DNA from 3 places in the Oceanisphaera sediminis genome. Region 1 is predicted to be linked to each of the others. Evidence: predicted binding sites of a transcription regulator. Region 1 holds the regulator's gene; each other region holds the start of a gene.
The links. Region 1 encodes sigma-54, which starts transcription at its own class of promoters, with help from an activator protein. Its sites were predicted from a motif close to TGGCACNGTTTTNGCTT; they were not measured.
Positions count from the first base shown of each region.

Region 1 (6,783 bases):
TCAGCGGTATGGCTTCCACCTGGGTATCCATGGCCTCGGCAACCGTGGTGGCCGGATCCTGCACCACCAGACTGGCGAGGGAAATATCGCCCAGCAGCCGGTTATTCTGATCGACCACATAAAGCGTATCGGTGCCCTCCGGCAGTTCGGTATGCAGGCGCAGGTAGCGCAGTACCACCTCGATGCTGACATCGGCCCGCAGGGTGATGAACTCGGTATTCATGATGGAGCCGGCGGTGTCTTCCGGATACGACAGCGCCTGCTGGGCCCGCTGCCGATCCTGCTCATCCATCTGGGTAAGTACCTGATTGAACAGCTGCTCGGGCAGATCCCGCAGTACATAGGCCAGATCGTCCGACTCCATGTCTTCCAGTGCGGCGGCCAGTTTGCCCGGATCCATCAGCCGGATGATGCCGTCTCTGACTTCCTCCGACAGCTCTTCCAGGATTTCGCCGTATTCATCCGGGTCGATCAGCTGCCACAATACCTTGCGACTGGGAGAGGGAGAGGACTCCAGCAGCCAGGCGACGTCGCCGGGGCGCATCTGTTGCAGCATGCGGCGAACGTGCACGAACATGCCGCTGTTCAGCGCCTGGGTAATGGTGTCCAGATGATCCTGCGTTCTTGGCTTTTCTAATGATTCTGTCATCCGGACTCCAGCCTTCTGCGGGGGGAAGGCGATAGGGGAATTATTCTGATTCGTTGAAGCGGTCGGCGACCAGGCGGGAGACGGCGTTCATGGCTGCTTCTGCATCCGGCCCTTCGGCAACGACGCGAATGGCGTGCCCTTGGGCGGTTTCCAGCATCAGCAAGCCCATGACGCTGTTGGCCGGGGCCTGTTTTTCCTGGTTGCAAACGGTCACGGTGGCATCGAATTGCTGGGTTAACTGTACCAGCTGAATGGCGGCTCGGGCATGGAGCCCGAGCTTGTTGACGATTTGCAGATCCCGCTCGATTCTAGTCATGTTGCTTTTCCAGGGTCCGGTGGCGCAGTTGTACGCTTTTGCCCATTTGCCGGAATATCTGTGCGAGCTGCTCGACGATATACACGGATCTGTGCTTGCCACCGGTACAACCGATGGCGACGGTCACGTAACTGCGGTTGTTGCGTTCCAGGTGCGGCATCCAGGTGACCAGCAGGTTTTCAATCTGCCACAGGTATTTGGTGACCTCGGGCTGGCTGCTCAGGTAGCTGGCGACCGGCTCGTCCTGGCCGCTGAAAGGGCGCAACTCGGCTATCCAGTGGGGGTTGGGCAGAAAGCGGGCATCGAACACGAAATCCGCATCCTGAGAAATACCGTATTTGTAGCCGAAAGACTCGAATACCCAGTTCAGTTCCCGTTCCTTCTTGCCGAGAATACGGGCGCGGATAATTTCGCTCAGATCGTGAATACTGAGATCGGAAGTGTCGATACGCAGATCGGCGGTGGAAGACAGAGGCGCCAGCAGGTGGGTTTCCTGACGGATGGCTTCGTCCAGGGTCAGGCTGTGACGAGACAAGGGGTGCAGCCGGCGAGTGTCGCCGAAGCGACGGATCAGGGCGGCATTGTCCGCGTCGATAAAAATACTGGACAGGCTGACCCCTTCCATGGCGCCGATGTCGGCCAGACAGGCTTCCAGTTTGTCGGCACTGTCGGGCAGGTTGCGTACATCGATGCTGACCGCCACCTCACCGGGTTCGCGCCGACGCATCTGTACCAGCTCGGGCAGCAGCTCGACGGGCAGGTTGTCGACACAGTAATAACCCAGATCCTCGAGCACACGCAGGGCCACGGTTTTACCCGAGCCCGAACGACCACTGACGATCACCAGCTGCATATTGTTCTCCTCAGGAAGACACCATGATGTGATAGAGCTCGTCATCGCTGCCGGCCTGGCGCAACTGCTTGCAGACCTGTTTGTTGCTGAGCTTTTCGGCAATCAATGACAGCGTCTTGAGATGCTGCTTACATTCTTGTTCCGGTACCAGCAGGGCGAATACCAGGCCTACGGGCTGATTGTCAATGGCATCAAACTCCACCGGCTCGGCAAAGGTGAGTAGCACCGCCGTCGCCTGGTTGTCATTGCTGATACGGCCATGGGGAATGGCAATACCGTTGCCGATGCCGGTGCTGCCCATTTTTTCCCGGGCCAGCAGGCAGTCGAACAGCTGCTGGCTGCTGATATCGAGATGCAGGGCGGCCAGCTCGCTGATGATTTCGAGAGCTCGTTTTTTGCTCGTGCAGGGGACTGCACTGCGGGTGCAGTCCCTGCTCAGTATGTCGGCGACTTCCATGGTTATTTTTGCTTGAGCTTCTCTTTGTGTTTGATGATCTGGCGATCGAGCTTGTCGATCAAGCCATCGATGGCGGCGTACATGTCGTCATGTTGGGCGTTGGCAAAAATTTCACCGCCGCTGAGATGCATTTTGGCTTCGGCCACCTGCTGCAATTTTTCCAGGGTGAGGACGACGTGTACATTGGTGATGTTGTCGAAGTGACGCTCCAGTCGGGCAAACTTGCTGTTCACATAGTCACGCAGGGAATCGGTGACTTCTACATGGTGTCCAGTCAGATTTATTTGCATATCGTCTTCCTTCTAGATCTGCCTTTACATCAGGCGCTTACGCTGATTGGAAGGGGGGATGGCCAGCGACTCCCGGTACTTGGCGATGGTCCGCCTGGCCACCTGTATCCCCTGTTCGGCCAGCAACTGGGCAATTTTACTGTCGCTCAGTGGCTTGGCCGGGTTTTCCGCACCGACCAGTTTCCTGATCAGGGCGCGAATTGCCGTCGACGAACATTCTCCGCCACTGTCGGTACCCACATGGCTGGAGAAAAAATACTTCAGCTCGAACACCCCTCTGGGGGTATGCATGAATTTCTGCGTGGTCACTCGGGAGATGGTGGATTCGTGCATTTCCACCGCTTCGGCCACATCATTCAGCACCATCGGCTTCATGGCCTCGGGCCCGTACTCAAAGAATGCCTGTTGTTGTTCAACAATACAATTGGCAACCTTGAGCAAGGTCTCATTTCGGCTTTCCAGGCTCTTGATAAACCATTTGGCATCCTGCAAATGGTTACGAATAAACTGGCCGTCTTCACTGTTTCTGGGCTGGCGCGCCATGGCGGCGTAGGTCTGATTCAGCCGTACCTTGGGCATGGCGTCATGATTGAGTTCGGCAACCCAGACGTCCTGGCGTTTGGTCACCACCACATCCGGGATCACGTACTCGGAACTGCTCTGAATCACGCTGTTGCCGGGCCTGGGCTCCAGCTGCTGGATCAGGGCCAGCACATCCCTGAGTTCTTCTTCCTTCAGCCTGGTTTTACGTTGCAGGGTGCGATAGTCCCGGTTGCCGAGCAGATCCATGTGTTGCTCAAGCACCAGACGGGCCTCGTTCAGCCAGGGAGTGTCGGCGGGAAAGTGCTCGAGTTGAATGCGCAGGCATTCCTGCACGCTGCGGGCGGCGACGCCGACAGGGTCGAAGTGCTGAATGCGCTTCAACACCGCTTCCACCTCGTCTGCCTCGATTTCCTGGTCGCCACCGGAGACGGCGGCGAGGATATCTTCCAGATCCTGGGTCAGATAACCGGCGTCATCGATGGCGTCGATAATGGCCAGGGCGATGGCCTGATCGGTTTCACTAAAGGGGGTCAGCTGCATCTGCCACAGCAGGTAATCCTGCAGCGTTTCGGTGGTTTCTCCCTGATAGACGGTATCTTCCATTCCTTCGGGCAGGCCGCCGTTACCACTGCTGCCGGAGGAGGCGGTATAGATATCATCCCAATGAGTGTCCATCGGCAGTTCGTCGGACAGCTGGCTTTGCTCCATGGAGGTATCGGCAGCCATTTGCTCGTCGCTGCCACCGTCGGCCACTTCTATGCTGTCCGGCTCTTCCTGCTCCAGCAGGGGATTGTTTTCCAGGGCCAGCTGAATTTCCTGCTGCAGCTCCAGGCTCGACAGCTGCAGCAGGCGAATGGCCTGTTGCAGCTGGGGGGTCATGGTCAGTTGCTGCCCCAGACGTAACTGAAGAGTTGGCTTCATTGTAGAAAAGTCCTTCTATGTCAACCGCATGGGTCTTCAGCGGGCCAGCTCAGAGGCTGAATTGTTCACCAAGATAGACTTTCTTGACCTGCTCGTTCGCGAGTATTTCGGTCGGTGTGCCGGCGGCGATACGATGACCGTGGCTGACAATGTAGGCCCGTTCGCAGACATCGAGGGTCTCACGCACGTTATGGTCGGTAATCAGCACGCCCAGGCCGCGATCACGCAGGTGCAGGATGATTTTCTTGATATCGATCACCGAGATGGGATCGACCCCGGCGAAGGGCTCATCCAGCAGAATGAAACGCGGATCGGCCGCCAGCGCCCGGGCTATTTCCACCCGGCGGCGCTCGCCACCGGACAGGCTCATGCCGGCGCTGTCGCGGATATGAGTGATATTGAACTCTTCCAGCAACTGCTCCATTTTTTCGTCGCGGCCGGCGGCATCCAGATCCTGGCGGGTTTCGAGCACCGCCATCAGGTTGTCGGCCACGCTCAGGCGCCGAAAAATGGACGCTTCCTGGGGCAGGTAACCGATACCGGCCCGGGCTCGCACATGCATGGGCTCATGGCTGATGTCCTGTTCGTCGATGGTGATGCTGCCGGCATCGCGCTGTACCAGGCCCACTATCATGTAGAAGGAGGTGGTCTTGCCGGCGCCGTTGGGACCGAGCAGGCCGACGATCTGACCGGTGTTGACGGTCAGGCTGACATCGGCCACCACCTGGCGGCCCTTGTAACTTTTCTGCAGCCCGCGGGCTTTCAGTGTTGCCATGATCAGTTCTGCGTCTCTTTTTTATTTATGTCCTGCAGTTGTTCGGGCAGAAAAATGGTGGTGACGCGGTCTTTTCCGCCCTGGCTTTCGGCTTCCATCTGCTCCTTGTCGATATGGTAGCGGATTCGGTAGCCGGTCACGATATTGTCGTTTTGCGTGAGCTTCGCTTCCTTCAGCAGGGTGATGGTGCGTGCCTTCATATCGTAGTGGATTTCCCGGGCCTCGGCCTTGACCGGCTGGCCGCTGTCGAGCACCTGATAGTAGGTGGCCGGTGCGCCGTGGGCGGTCATCGATTGCAGGCCCTGGTCGTTGCGGATCACCACCAGTTTGTCGGCCTGCACATCCATGGTGCCTTGTTTGACCACGACCCGATCGCTGAAGGTGACCTTGTTGTCGACCAGCTCCACCAGCTGACGACCGGCATCGATGGTCACCGGCTGGTTGAAGTCTGCCTCTTTGGCCTCGGCCAGACTCAGGCCGAGGGCCAGCAGGCCACCGATGCTAAGGAGTAAAGTAGGTTGCCCGGGTTTCATGCAGTAATTCCACCGTTTGTTGATCAAGCTTGCCCAGCAGCCCCTGGCCCTGGGCCTGATAAGTGGGGCTGTTCAGTTGTACGTTCCGGTTGGATCGCAGCTGATTCTTAATAAAATCCAGTTCCAGATATTCGGTGGTCAGGGTTCTCACCAGGGCATCCGGTTGCAGCCCCCGGCCGACCACGGTGCCGTTCAGTACCGCGTTATCATTGGTGTTGAGCATGCCCTCGTCACCGCTCAGCCGCCATTGGGGCTGGCCATCGGGCGAATAGAGCAAGATAACAGGTTTTTCCATCAGGGTCATGGCCAGCGGTTGGTAGTACTCCGCATATTCCGCATCCAGTCCGCGGTAGGGCAGACCCAGCTGGTTGTATTGCACGCTGCGCAGGTTTTTGGCAATAAAATCCGGCTGATAATCCTGCTGATTGACCGGGGCATCGGTGACCGGCCGAAACCACTGCCAGCAGACCAGCGCGACCAGAAACAGGCCACCAAACCACCAGATCTGGCGGCTCACAGGCTCATGCCCCTGGCCTGTTCCAGCTCGCCCCGCGCCTCAAGCAGCAGGTCGCATACTTCGCGCACCGCGCCTCGGCCGCCGTCGATGCGGGTAACATAGTCGGCCTGTCGCAGCACCAGCGGGTGAGCATCGGCCACCGCCACGCCCAGGCCACAGTCCAGCATCACCGTCAAATCGACCACGTCATCGCCAATATAGGCGACCTGCTCCGGTCCGAACTTGAGGGTATCCAGCAGGGCGCGATAGCTGTGTATCTTGTCGCTCTGACCCTGATAAACATGGGTGACCCCGAGTGAAGCCATGCGCTCGCTGACGATGCGGGAGTCCCGCCCGGTGATTACCGCCACCTGAATACCGGCGTTGAGCAGCGCCTTGATGCCGAAACCGTCCTTGGTGCAGAAGCTTTTGTATTCTTCACCCTGATTACCGAGATAGATCATGCCGTCGGACAGCACGCCGTCCACATCGCAGATCAGCAGTTTTATCCCGGCCATCCGCTGCCAGACGTCGCCGGCCACCGGGCCGTAAAGGCTTGGTTGTTCCATCAGATCACTCCTGCCCGTAACAGATCGTGCATGTTGAAGGCGCCCACTGGATGCTGTTGTTCATCCAGCACCAGCAGACCGCTTATTTTCTTTTCTTCCATCAGATTGACCGCTTCTGCCACCAGCATGGCGGCGTGTACCGTGGTGCAGCTGCGGGTCATCACCTGTGCGATGCAAGTGTGATGCAGATCGATTTTATGATCCAGGGTGCGGCGCAGGTCGCCATCGGTGTAGATACCCACCAGTTTTTGCCGGTCATCGACCACGGCGGTAAAGCCCAGACCGGTGCGGCCGATTTCCAGTAGTGCGTCGATAATCAGCGTGTCCAGTCCGACTTTCGGTACCTGATCGTCTTTGTGCATCACATCGCCCACCCGCAGC
Region 1 covers NZ_BAABDS010000038.1:47,286-54,068, forward strand. The annotation lists gene mgtE (magnesium transporter) at 1-649, opposite strand, end outside; gene ABD827_RS12675 (HPr family phosphocarrier protein) at 690-965, opposite strand; gene rapZ (RNase adapter RapZ) at 958-1,818, opposite strand; gene ptsN (PTS IIA-like nitrogen regulatory protein PtsN) at 1,829-2,275, opposite strand; gene hpf (ribosome hibernation promoting factor) at 2,278-2,565, opposite strand; gene ABD827_RS12695 (RNA polymerase factor sigma-54) at 2,590-4,029, opposite strand; gene lptB (LPS export ABC transporter ATP-binding protein) at 4,079-4,804, opposite strand; gene lptA (lipopolysaccharide transport periplasmic protein LptA) at 4,807-5,337, opposite strand; gene lptC (LPS export ABC transporter periplasmic protein LptC) at 5,306-5,854, opposite strand; gene kdsC (3-deoxy-manno-octulosonate-8-phosphatase KdsC) at 5,851-6,402, opposite strand; gene ABD827_RS12720 (KpsF/GutQ family sugar-phosphate isomerase) at 6,402-6,783, opposite strand, start outside.

Region 2 (6,783 bases), on a different contig from region 1:
AATATCAATCGGGGTCTGCATTTCGCTGAAGGCGCGGATCAGGCTCACGTGCTCCAGCGGCGACAATTCGGTCATCGACTGGTTGCCGGACGTGGCCGGTATGATCTTGACGCCCTGCGGCCCTTCCACCAGCACCTCGTCCAGGGTGCACTCCCCGCGCAACACGTGGGACAGATTGCGCGTGACTCGAATGCCCAGCAAGACATCGACGTTGGCCAGCCCCAGATCCGCATCCAGCACCATGACCCTCTTGCCCTGCGCCGCCATGGCCGACGCCATGTTGAGGGTAATGTTGGTTTTGCCCACACCGCCCTTGCCGCCGGTCACCGAAATAACCTGTACTCTGCTTGTTTTTTGCATAAGCCGCAGTCCACTCGCCTGGTCCTGAAACCAATTATTCATAAAAACGCGCATCCTCTTCGTCGAACTCGGAGGACTCCCAGTAGTGAGGCTCTTCCCGACGTTGCTCCATGGTTCCCAATGCCTGCCTGACCAGCTCGAGGGCATCCGCCAGGCGCAGATCTTCCGGCACCCGCTGCCCGTCGGTGATATAGCTGATGGGCAGACTGTTCTGAATACTGATATCCAGCACATCTCCCAGTGACAGACTTTCGTCCAGCTTGGTCAGAATGCAACCGGCCAGGGGAATGCGACGAAAATGATCCACCGCTTCCTGCAATACCCGGCGCTGGGCCGTGGCCGGCAGCACCAGATAGTTACGAATCTTGATTTGTTTATCGCCCACCAGAGTATCGAGCTGTTCGTTCAATCGCAGATCCCGCTGGCCCATACCGGCGGTGTCAATCAACACCAACCGCCGATGACGCAGCTGATAGAGTGCCTGAGCCAGCTCCTGATAGGTACGCGCCTGCTTGACCACCACGCCCATGATGCGACCGTAGGTCTGCAGTTGTTCATGGGCACCAATCCGGTAGTGGTCGGTGGTAATCAAGGCAATTTGGTCGGCGCCATAGCGGGACGCAAAGCGGGCGGCCAGCTTGGCGATGGTGGTGGTTTTGCCGACCCCGGTGGGGCCCAGCAGGGCGACGGCGCCGCCCTGGCGCAGAATTTCGTCTTCACCGGTCATCAACTGCTGACACAGCGCGGTTTCAATCTGGCTCCAGGCTTCATGCGGTGCCGCTGTGTCGTGCACCATCATCGCCAGCTGGTCGGAAAAAACATCGCTGAATCCCAGGCCGTTCAGGTGCTTGATCAGCATGGCGCGGACCGGCTCGCGCCGTTCCACCTCCTGCCACATCAACCCCGACACCTGATGTTCGAGCAAGCGTCGAATACTGGCAATTTCCTGACGCATGGCATTCAACTCTTTGTCTTTGGCCCCTTCCCTGCGCTTGTGCTCGCGGCTGTCGTGCAACTGGGGCTGAGCCTGGGGCTCTTTCGTCCCCATTCGCGGCTCCTGACGCGGCGCTTTGCCCGCCTCCGGGGTCAGCGCCGGCTCCTTCCAGCTGGACTGCTCGGCCAGGGTCTGGGGAGAGGCTTCACTGCGCCCCCGCATCAACAGCGATTGCAGGGTTTCCGACTGCTGCTTTGCATCCAGCGGAGAAATAAATTGACGGGCCTGCGACGAAATTCTGACATTGTCATCCCGCAGCGGCCGCTGCACCGGGGTGACCGGCGTGTCGTCGTCGTCCACCGCCGCCACTATTTCGATACCGCCGGACACTTTTTTATTGGACATGATCACCGCGTCCGCGCCGAGCACGTCCTTCACCTCGGCCAGGGCGGCTCTCATGTCTTTGGCGAAAAATCGTTTTATCTTCATTTAAACTACCACCCTGCTACTGCTGGCCAACAGACGCCACAATGCGGATTTGACGGTCATCAGGTACTTCCTGATAGGACAAGACCCGCAGACTGGGAATCGTGTGTTTTACAAAGCGCGCCAAGGTGGTGCGCAACATGCCGGAGGTCAGCAAAATCGCCGCCTGCCCTTCCATTTCCTGATTGGCCGCCGCCTGTGCCAGCGATTGCTGCATGCGTTCGGCCAGGCCGGGCTCGATGCCGCTGCCCTGCGCACCGCCGGCCTGCAAAGAGTTCTGCAATATCTGTTCCAGTTCTGGCGCCAGGGTGATGACCGGCAGCTCGCGCTCGGTGCCCGCTATCTCCTGCACCATGAAACGGCGCAGGGCAATACGACAGGCGGCGGTCAGCACTTCCGGATCCTGGCTCTTGGTGGAGTACTCGGTCAGGGTCTGCAGAATGGTGCGCATGTCACGAATGGTCACCCCTTCATGCAGCAGGCTCTGCAACACCTTGGTCACCAGCGCCAGACTCATGGTGTTGGGTACCAGCCCTTCCACCAGCTTGGGCTGACTGCGACCGATTTGATCCACCAGGTTCTGCACTTCTTCATGGCCCAGCAAGACGGCGGCATGGTTGGTCAGCAGCTGACTGAGGTGCGTGGCCACCACGGTAGCGGCATCCACCACCGTGTAACCCAGGCTCTGGGCCTGTTCGATCTGGTCTTTGGTAATCCAGGTGGCCTCCAGATCGAAGGCGGGATCCCGGGTGTCGATACCCTGTACCGGCCCGAAGACCTGCCCGGGGTTGATGGCCAGCTCCCGATCCGGATAAATGTCGGCCGCGCCGGAGCTCACCCCCATCAGGGTGATCTGATACTGATTGGGGCCCAGCTCCAGGTTGTCGCGAATATGCACGGCGGGGATCAGAAAGCCCAGCTCCTGCGAAAGTTTCTTGCGCACCCCCTTGATGCGGCTCAGCAATTCGCCGCCCTGAGATTGATCGACCAGGCTTATCAGCCGGTAACCCACTTCCAGGCCTATGGTGTCGACCTGCGCCACGTCGTCCCAGCTCAGCTCCTTCACCTCGGTACTTGGCACCGTCGGCGACTGCTCCTGCTCTACCGCAAGCTGTGCATCACGCGCATTGCGTTTGATGGTCCACCAGGCCGCAAAGGCCGCCAACCCGCCGAGCAGCAGAAAGGCAAAATGGGGCATGCCCGGCACCAGACCCATGGTGATCAGGATACCGGCGGCAATGGCCAGCGACTTGGGGTTGTCGAACAGCTGCCCCAGCATCGCCTGGCCCATGTCTTCACGGGTATTCTGACGCGTCACGATAATGGCGGCGGCAATCGACAGCAGCAGCGAGGGAATCTGCGCCACCAGACCGTCACCTATGGTCAGCAGGGTATAGATTTCGGCCGCTTCGCCGAACGGCAGCCCGTGCTGGGCCATGCCGATGATGAAACCACCGATGATATTGATAAACAGGATCATGATGCCGGCGATGGCATCGCCCTTGACGAACTTGGACGCACCGTCCATGGAGCCGTAGAAGTCGGCTTCACGGGTCACTTCATCCCGGCGCAGTCGCGCCTCGTCCTGATTGATCAGGCCCGCATTCAAATCCGCATCGATGGCCATCTGCTTGCCGGGCATGGCGTCCAGGGTAAAACGGGCACTCACTTCCGAGATACGGCCGGCCCCCTTGGTGACCACCGCGAAGTTGATGATCATCAGGATCAGAAACACGATAAGACCGACCGCATAGTTGCCGCCGATCACCACGGAGCCGAAGGCCTCAATCACGTTACCGGCCGCATTGCCGCCCTCGTGCCCTTCCAGCAGTACCACCCGGGTCGAGGCCACGTTCAGCGCCAGCCGCAACAGGGTGGCGACCAGCAGCACGGTAGGAAAGGCGGCAAAGTCCAGCGGCCGCTGGCTGTATACCGCCACCAGCAGGATCACCAGCGCCAGGGAAATATTGAACGAGAACAGTACATCGAGCAGCAGGGCGGGAATGGGCAACACCACCATGCCCAGTGCCGCCAGCACCAGCAGCGGGGTGCCCAGCCCTTTACTGAACCAGGAGGACCAGGGTCCGATTTGTGAAAGCGTGTCCTTGAATGCCATTGCCACTGCTGTGTAGACGAGAATTGATGCGGCTTAATATGCAATAAACAGGCCATTTTCAGCTGTAAGCTTTGAGCGATCAGCCGTAAGCGGCTCCCTTGGCGCTTTTAGCCTGTCTCTTGGTCACAAGTTTTTGTTGAACTTAACGAGGCCATCAGGCAAAGCGCACTGCTCAGCCGACACGCCGTAAACCCCTCCCTGGGGGCTCAGCCGCGCCATCCTTGGCGCGGATGGTCGGTTGAGCAGACACCCTTTGCCCTCCCGTCGGCAACGGAGTGGTCTGTCAGTGGTGCTCACCGACGACTTCGAGCCCGAAAAGAGGCGGCTGGGATAGCCTCAGCCGACCATCACATGACAGGACGTCATGTGCTGAGCGTCGCAGGGATGCGGTTCAGCGTGTCGGAAGAGGCTACCCAGTTGCCTCTGTGCATATTTTATGGACTGACAGACTTGTGACTAAGAAACAGGCTTTTAGCTTTTAGCTCATGACTTATAGCTCATGACTTATAGCTAGCTCAGGCCTTATATTCGTCCGGTATCGGCAGGTCTTCCTTCAGCGGTACCGGGCGGTTGCCCTGCCCCTTGCGCCAGGCGTTCAGCTGGAATACATAGGCCAACACCTGGGCCACGGCCACGAAGAGGCCGTCGGGAATTTCCCGGTCAAGCTTGGTGGAGTGATACACGGCTCGCGCCAGGGCCGGAGACGAAATCACCGGCACCTCGTATTCCCGGGCGATTTCCCGAATCTTGAGCGCGATTTCATCCAGCCCCTTGGCCACTACCATGGGGGCGGCGCCGGGCTTGTCCTTGTCATAACGCAAGGCCACCGAGTAATGGGTCGGGTTGACCACCACCACGTCGGCGGTGGGCACTTCGCCCATCATGCGGCGGTTGGCCATTTCCTGCTGCAAACGACGAATACGGCCTTTGACCTCGGGCTTGCCCTCGGTGTTCTTGTATTCGTCCTTGATCTCCTGCAGCGTCATCTTCAGCTGGCGGGTGTGATTCCAGATCTGAAACGGCACATCGATGGCCACGATGGGCAGCAGAGCCATGCACAGCAACAGGCCCATGTTCAGCAATAACTCCACCGAGCCGACCATGGCGGCGGGCAGGGTTTCGTCGCTCAGACGCAGAATATTGTCAAACTGGCCCCACAACAGCCAGATAGCCAGGGTGGCGATAAACACCACCTTGGCAATGGACTTGAGCAGCTCCACCAGCGACTGCATGCCGAACATTCGCTTGAAGCCCTTCATCGGGCTCATGCGATCCAGCTTGGGCAGCATCGCCTGGCTGCTGAAGTTAACACCGCCGAGCAGGCTGTTGCCCACCAGCGCCGCCACCAACACGATGGCAAAAAACCCAAACAGAGGCCACATCAGCCCCATCAGCGAGTCACGCAGCGCCGGCATCATGGCCTCGGGATCAAACAGCGCGGCCCTGTCGACCTGAAAGTTGCGTTCAAACAGCCGCGCCATGGCCAGCCCCAGCGAGTCGCCGACCATCATCAGTCCCAGCGCCGCACTCAACAGTACGGCGGCGGTACCCAACTCCTTGGAACGAGGGATCTGGCCTTTTTCTCGTGCCTGGCGAAGGCGTTGTTCCGTAGGCTGTTCTGTTTTTTCCTGACCGTCCGACTCCGCCATTCAGCCTCCTTCGCAAGTCAGTAGCAGGGTGTCACACATCACCGTTTGCAGCCGTAGCCACTGGTTTTCGAAATGCCCCAGAAATCCGCCCAGGGTCAGCCACAGAATAAACAGGCCGCATACCATGCTGACCGCAAAGCCGACGCTGAAGATGTTCAACTGGGGCGCGGCCCGGGTCAGCACCCCGAAAGTCAGGTTGATCAACAACATGGCGACGATAGCCGACAGCGACATGGCCACCGCCGCCTGAAACAGCAGGCTCAGCAGCCCGGCCAGATTTTCCCAACTGGTGACCGACAAACCATTCATCGCCACCGGCAGGGTGTCGAAGCTCAGCACGATGGCTTCAATCATCACCAGATGACCGTTCAGCGCCAGAAACAGCAGGGTGCCCAGCATCAGATACAATTGCCCCACCACCGGGGCGGACTGGCCATTGAGCGGATCGACCATGGTGGCGAAACCCAGGCTGGTCTGCATGGCGATGATCTGGCCGGCGGTGACGAAGGTTTGCACCAGAAACTGGGACAACAGGCCAATCACTGCGCCAATCAGTACCTGCTGGCCGGTGATCAGAAAGCCACCGACCGAAAACAGCGCCACCTCGGGCATGGTAGGCAGCACCGGCGCCACCGCCAGGGTGGTGGCGAGCGCCAGCAATACGCGGTTGTAGGCCGGCGTCAGCTGGGCACCAAACATCACCATGGTCATCATCATGCCGGCGATGCGGCACAGGGGCCAGAGATAAGCGGCCAGCCACATCAGGATCTGCTCGGTGCTGTAGTTCAAACATCGTCTCCGAAAACAAAGCGGCAAGCTGTAAGCTGTCAGCTGTCAGACAAACAATCGGTGACTGGGCGATTTGCGTTCCGCCTGTCTATTCTGATTTGTCTAACCGTTTGCGCCGAATAAATTGGCGCCTACAAAATACTCGGGTCGCTTATAGCTGATAGCTGATAGCTGATAGCTGACAGCTGATAGCTGATAGCTGATAGCTGACAGCTTTGTATTACCCAACCACCTGCGGGATCTGGTAAATCATCTCGTAAAAGAAATCCATCAGCATATCAAAGCCCCAGTGGGCACCCACCGCCAGGGCGCCCAGGGTCACCAGCAGACGCGGCAGAAAGCTCAGGGTCTGCTCGTTGATGGAGGTGGCCGCCTGAAACACCGCCACCACCAGGCCGATGGCCAGACTTGGCAGAATCACCGCCGATACCAGCACCGTCACCAGCCAG
Region 2 covers NZ_BAABDS010000036.1:190,416-197,198, forward strand. The annotation lists gene ABD827_RS12110 (MinD/ParA family ATP-binding protein) at 1-402, opposite strand, end outside; gene flhF (flagellar biosynthesis GTPase FlhF) at 395-1,783, opposite strand; gene flhA (flagellar biosynthesis protein FlhA) at 1,800-3,896, opposite strand; gene flhB (flagellar biosynthesis protein FlhB) at 4,412-5,545, opposite strand; gene fliR (flagellar biosynthetic protein FliR) at 5,546-6,334, opposite strand; gene fliQ (flagellar biosynthesis protein FliQ) at 6,555-6,783, opposite strand, start outside.
Region 2: the regulator sigma-54 is predicted to act here: its motif matches at 3,935-3,951, upstream of flhA (flagellar biosynthesis protein FlhA).

Region 3 (6,783 bases), on a different contig from region 1:
AGGCAGCGGCGCCGGACGCTTGTTCGGCTCCGGCCGGCAGAAGATCAGCCGGGCCTTTTTCCTGGCCAGGCTGGTATGGGTGGGGCCGATATAGTGTTCGAACAGTTTGAGGGTCGAGCTGTGAATGTCCCGGGCCTTGGCCCCGGCGACCAGCAGGGTGTCGGGTCCCATCACCCGGCTGAGGGCGGCCAGCTGATATTCCAGCATGGCGTTGGTCTTGGGCAGCTTCATCACCACCAGCCCGGGCGCCGGTTCGTCGGCAAGTAGTCCGTCGGACAGGCTGTTCAGCGGCTGCCAGCCCGGCTCGAGATCGTTGTCCCGGGCATTGGCGGCCAGCGCCAGCTCGGCAATGCGCGAGTCGGTAAAACTGCAGGGGCTGTGGTGATGCAGTGCCAGGGTGAGGGCACCGAAACCGTCGTTGAGGATCAGCAGGGGCGCGCTTTGGTCCCACTCCTGAGTCATCAGCTCGGATATGATATATTCATCGGCCGCATCCCAGGCTTGCAGGCTGTGCTGGGCAGAGCGAGGGTAGCGTTGCAGATACAGCTCGCCCCCCTGAGGCAGGGGAAAGTGGTGATTCATGATGCGATGGCCCGACAGAAAAAAGAGCCATTTTAGCAGTTAATGGGAGAAAGCAGTATGGAGCTGTGGACCGATTCACCCGAATGGATATCCCTGCCTCAGGGGCGATTGCTGTGGTGGCCGAATGCCTTTCTGCCCGAGGCGGACATCTGGCTCGAGCAACTGCAGGCCGAGATCCCCTGGCAGCAGCACCGGTTGCATTTGTTCGGGCGCGAACACGACGAACCCAGGTTGTCGTGCTGGATGGGGGATCTGGCCTACCGTTACTCCGGCAAGCGTCGGGAACCCGTGCCCTGGCACCCGCTGGTGAACGAGATCCGTCAGCGGCTGCAAACCATCTGCGCGCAGCCCTTCAACGGCGTCCTGCTCAACCTGTATCGTCATGGTCGGGACAGCATGGGCTGGCATGCAGACAACGAGCCGGAGCTGGGGTCAAATCCGGTCATCGCCTCGGTCAGTCTGGGGGCGACGCGCCGCTTTCTGTTGCGCCATAAAAACGGCGAGCGCCGCCAGTTGCTGCTGAGCCACGGCAGCCTGTTGGTGATGGCGGGCGAAATGCAGCATCACTGGCAACATGCCTTGCCCAGAGCCGCGGCCGTCGATGCGGCCCGCATCAACCTGACCTTTCGTTATCTGGTGTAACGCCGTAACCGGGGCGCGTGTCATGCGATTTATTCCATTACTGAAAGCAAGCCGGGTATGATTCGGTCTTGGTTCAGTGTCATTTACTCAGGAGTTCCTTATGTCGGTACAGAGTGTTATCGAAAGCAAGGTGCAGGCGGCACTGACGCCCGCGCATCTGGAAGTGATCAACGAAAGCTATATGCACCGGGTGGCGCCGGGCTCGGAAACCCACTTCAAGCTGGTGGTGGTGAGCGAGCAGTTTAACGGTCAGCGGTTGCTGGCCCGGCATAGGGCCCTGAATACGCTGCTGGCCGACGAACTGGCCGGCGGCGTTCATGCCCTGGCGCTGCATACCCTGACCCCTGCCGAATGGCAGGCGCGCGAAGGCGTGCTCGACAGCCCTGCCTGTCGTGGTCGGGCGGGTACCTCGGCCTGAGCCGAATGTTATTCGCGATTGATATTTTTGTTATGCCGCGATGTTGGCTCAATACCTGCAATTGGCTGGCGCCTATGCGACCAAGGGATAATAAGTAGCCATATATCATGGCCTTATTCTTGCTTGTTTAAACTTTGAGCAAGTTGAATTTGCTGAAAGAGGCGGTAATTTTTGGTAATTGCCGTGGCAGCCGCCGCGCTAAAAGTGCTAGTATTATGCGCCTTTTATATCGGGCTGGATGTTACCGGACTGTAGTCATGCTGTTTCAACACGATAGAGGCAGACCGGTAGCGACTCATCAGCATGTTGTCATGTCTGACATGGCAAGTACCTGTCTTCCCCTAACAAGTAGTGCAAGTGAGTATGATTACAATTAAAAAAGGACTGGACCTCCCGATTTCCGGGACCCCAGAGCAAGTAATCTACGATGGTCCTGCCATCAAGCGCGTTGCCACGCTGGGCGAGGAGTTTGTGGGCATGCGCCCTACCATGCACGTCAAGGTAGAGGATCGTGTCAAAAAAGGTCAGGTGATCTTCGAAGACAAGAAGAATCCGGGCGTTAAGTTCACAGCTCCTGCCAGCGGTACCGTGGTTGAAATCAACCGTGGCGCCAAACGCGTACTGCAATCTGTGGTGATTGCGGTCGATGACAGCGAAGATCAGATTACTTTTTCTAAATACGCTTCTGCTGAACTTTCCAAACTGGAACCTGAAACCGTTCGCGATCAGCTGGTTGAATCCGGCCTGTGGACGGCGCTGCGCACCCGCCCTTTCAGCAAGGTGCCGGCCATCGGTTCTACTCCTCGCTCCATCTTCGTCACCGCCATGGATACCAATCCATTGAGCGCGAACGCCGAGCTGATCATCAAGGAAAATGCGCAAGCCTTTACCGATGGTCTGCAGGTGCTGAGCCGGTTGACCGAAGGTAAGGTGCATGTCTGTAAGGGCGAAGGCAGCTTGCCTCAGGCTCAGGCCGGCAACATCACCGAACAAGTGTTCAGTGGCGTGCACCCGGCCGGTCTGCCAGGTACCCACATTCACTTTATCGACCCTGTCGTGGCCGGTAAGGTGGTCTGGTATATCAATTACCAGGATGTGATTGCCTTCGGCAAACTGTTCACCACCGGTGAGCTGTTTACCGACCGCGTTGTTGCCCTGGGTGGCCCCGTGGTACAGAAGCCTCGTCTGCTGCGTACCCGCATCGGTGCCTGTGTCAACGAGCTGACCGCCGGTGAACTGCAGGACGGTGAGAACCGTGTTATTTCCGGCTCCGTGCTGTACGGCACCATTGCCAATGGTCCGCATGCCTATCTGGGTCGTTATCACCTGCAGATATCGGTCCTGGCCGAAGGTCGCGAAAAAGAACTGTTTGGCTGGCTTGCGCCGGGTGCCAATAAATTCTCGGTGACCCGCGCCTACCTGAGTCATTTGACCAAGGGTAAGCTGTTCGACCTGACCACCACCACCAACGGCTCTGCCCGTGCCATGGTACCCATCGGTAACTATGAACGTATCATGCCGCTGGATATCCTGCCGACCCTGCTGCTGCGCGATTTGTTGTCCAACGATACCGAAAGCGCCCAGACCCTGGGTTGCATGGAGCTGGATGAAGAAGATCTGGCACTGTGTACCTATGTGTGTCCGGGTAAATACGATTATGGCCAGGCTCTGCGCAAGTGTTTGACCACAATTGAGCTAGAGGGCTAAGTAATGAGCTTGAAACACACTCTGGAAAAGCTCGAACACCATTTCGAGCCGGGCGGTAAATACGAGAAGTTTTACGCCCTGTATGAAGCGGTTGCCACCGTGCTCTATACCCCGGGCATGGTTACCCGCAACGCCTCTCATGTGCGCGACAGTATCGATCTGAAACGCATCATGATCATGGTGTGGATGGCGACCTTTCCGGCCATGTTCTTCGGTATGTACAACTCTGGCGGGCAGACCATCAATGCCCTGATGAACATGTACAGCCCGGCCGAACTGGCCTCGGTTATCGACGGCAACTGGCGTTATGGCCTGGCACAAAGCCTGGGAGCAACCCTGGGTGACGGCGCCGGCTGGGGCAGCAAGATGTTGCTGGGCGCGACCTACTTCCTGCCTATCTACCTGACGGTGTTCATCGTCGGTGGTTTCTGGGAAGTACTGTTTGCCACCGTACGCAAGCACGAAGTGAACGAAGGTTTCTTCGTCACCTCGGTACTGTTCGCGCTGATCGTGCCCGCGACCCTGCCTCTGTGGCAGGCAGCGCTGGGTATCACCTTCGGCGTGGTCATGGCCAAGGAAATCTTCGGCGGCACCGGTAAAAACTTCCTCAACCCGGCGCTGGCCGGTCGTGCCTTCCTGTTCTTCGCCTACCCGGCCGAGATTTCAGGTGACACCGTCTGGACGGCCGTTGACGGCTTCTCCGGCGCTACCGCACTGGGCCAGTGGGCCAGTGGTGGTCAGGCGGCGTTGATGGATGCCAACAGCGGTTCCATGATCGGCTGGATGGATGCCTTCATCGGTAACATTCAGGGCTCGATTGGTGAAGTCTCCACCCTGGCGATTTTGCTGGGCGGCCTGTTCATCATCTACATGGGTATTGCCTCCTGGCGTATCGTGGCAGGCGTGATGATCGGCATGATTGCCACCGCAACCCTGTTCAATATGCTCGGCTCCGACACCAACGCCATGTTCAGCATGCCCTGGTACTGGCACCTGGTATTGGGCGGCTTCGCTTTCGGCATGATGTTTATGGCAACCGACCCGGTATCCGCTTCCTTTACCAACAAGGGTAAATGGTGGTACGGCGCCCTGATCGGCATCATGGTGGTCTTGATCCGAGTGGTCAACCCGGCCTTCCCCGAAGGCATGATGCTGGCCATTCTGTTCGCCAACCTGTTCGCTCCCTTGTTCGACCACTTCGTGGTGCAGGCTAACATCAAACGGAGACTGGCTCGTGGCTAAGAAAGAATCTATCGGCAGAACCTTTGCCGTCATCGGCGTCCTGTGTCTGGTGTGTTCTGTGGTGGTATCCGGCGCAGCAGTCTTGCTGAAGCCGACCCAGCAGCGCAACCAGGCCCTGGACGTGCAGACCAATATCGTTGAAGTAGCGGGTCTGGGCCGTGACAATGTGGCCGAAACCTATGAGCGCTTCATCGAAGCGCGTCTGCTGGATCTGACCACCGACACGTTTTCGGACCAAACGGTGCAAGGCTATAACCAGCGCAATGCCGCCAAGGAACCTTCGACCAGCATCAAGCTGAGTCCGAAAGAGGATCCGGCCGGTATTCGCCGCCGCGCCAACATGGTGCCGGTATATATGGCCAAAGATGAAGACGGCAACCTGGACAGCATCATACTGCCCATTCATGGTCAGGGCCTCTGGTCTACCATGTACGCCTTCGTCGCCGTGGCACCCGATGGCAACACCATCAAGGGGATTACCTACTACGAGCAGGGTGAAACGCCCGGCCTCGGCGGTGAGGTAGAAAACCCCAACTGGCGTGCCCAGTTTGTTGGCAAAGAGCTGTTTGACGACAACGGTAAGCCGGCCCTGAAAGTGGTGAAAGGTGGTGCGCCTGAAGGTGCTCCTTCCAGTGTAGATGGCCTGTCCGGCGCTACCCTGACCTCCAACGGTGTGCAAAAAACCTTTGAATTCTGGTTGGGCGAGCAGGGCTTCGGTCCGTTCCTGGCCAAGGTTCGTAAAGGAGAGCTGAACAATGGCTGATAAAGCTGAAATGAAAAAGGTTCTGTTCGGACCTATCATCGGCAATAACCCCATTGCGTTGCAGGTGCTGGGCATCTGTTCCGCACTGGCGGTTACCTCACAGATGCAGACCGCATTCGTGATGTCACTGGCGGTAATAGCGGTAACGGCCTTCTCTAACCTGTTTATCTCGCTGGTGCGTAATCAGATCCCCAACTCGGTGCGAATTATCGCCCAGATGGCGATTATCGCCTCTCTGGTTATCGTGGTGGATCAGATCCTCAAGGCCTATGCCTACGACATCTCCAAGCAGCTGTCGGTATTCGTTGGCTTGATCATCACCAACTGTATCGTAATGGGCCGCGCCGAGGCGTATGCCATGAAGAGCCCGCCCATGATGTCTTTCCTGGACGGTATCGGTAACGGCATGGGTTATGGTCTTATCCTGCTGATCGTCGCCACTATCCGTGAGCTGCTGGGCTCCGGTACCTGGTTCGGCATTGAAATACTGCCGCTGATCAAGAACGGTGGCTGGTATCAGGCCAACGGCCTGCTGCTGTTGCCGCCAAGTGCCTTCTTCATCATCGGTGGCATTATCTGGGTACTGCGTACCGCACGTCCGGAACAGGTGGAGGCGAAGGAGTAATAGATGGAACATTATCTGAGTTTGTTTGTTCGTGCCGTCTTTATCGAAAACCTGGCGTTGGCCTTCTTCCTGGGGATGTGTACCTTCCTGGCGGTATCCAAGAAGGTCAAAACCTCATTCGGTCTGGGTGTCGCGGTGGTGGTGGTACTGACCATTTCGGTACCGGTTAACAACCTGATCTACAACTTCATCCTGAAAGACGGCGCCCTGGCCGAAGGGGTGGACCTGAGCTTTTTGAACTTCATTACCTTTATCGGGGTAATTGCGGCTCTGGTTCAGATCCTGGAGATGACGCTGGACAAGTTTTTCCCTGCGCTGTACAACGCGCTGGGTATCTTCTTGCCGCTGATCACCGTTAACTGCGCCATCTTCGGTGGTGTGTCGTTCATGGTACAGCGGGATTACAACTTCTCCGAGTCCATCGTGTACGGCTTTGGCTCCGGCATTGGCTGGATGCTGGCTATCGTTTTGCTGGCCGGTTTGCGTGAGAAGATGAAGTATTCGGATGTGCCCGATGGTCTGCGCGGTCTGGGGATTACCTTCGTCTCCGCCGGTCTGATGGCACTTGGCTTCATGTCTTTCTCTGGCATATCCCTGTAACCCGGTGATAGAAAAGGAATAATCGATGGAAATCATTCTAGGCGTGGTCATGTTCACCGTGATCGTGCTGGTCCTGGTAAGCATTATCCTGTTTGCCAAGTCCAAGCTGGTCGCGGAAGGGGATGTGACTATCAGCATCAACGACGATCCCGACAAGGCGATCACCACCGGTGCCAGCGGCAAGCTGCTGGGCGCCCTGGCGGC
Region 3 covers NZ_BAABDS010000033.1:2,490-9,272, reverse strand. The annotation lists gene ABD827_RS10745 (methyltransferase) at 1-582, opposite strand, end outside; gene ABD827_RS10740 (alpha-ketoglutarate-dependent dioxygenase AlkB family protein) at 640-1,224, shown strand; gene ABD827_RS10735 (BolA family protein) at 1,325-1,642, shown strand; gene ABD827_RS10730 (Na(+)-translocating NADH-quinone reductase subunit A) at 2,006-3,349, shown strand; gene ABD827_RS10725 (NADH:ubiquinone reductase (Na(+)-transporting) subunit B) at 3,353-4,591, shown strand; gene ABD827_RS10720 (Na(+)-translocating NADH-quinone reductase subunit C) at 4,584-5,354, shown strand; gene ABD827_RS10715 (NADH:ubiquinone reductase (Na(+)-transporting) subunit D) at 5,347-5,979, shown strand; gene nqrE (NADH:ubiquinone reductase (Na(+)-transporting) subunit E) at 5,983-6,579, shown strand; gene nqrF (NADH:ubiquinone reductase (Na(+)-transporting) subunit F) at 6,605-6,783, shown strand, end outside.
Region 3: the regulator sigma-54 is predicted to act here: its motif matches at 1,751-1,767, upstream of ABD827_RS10730 (Na(+)-translocating NADH-quinone reductase subunit A).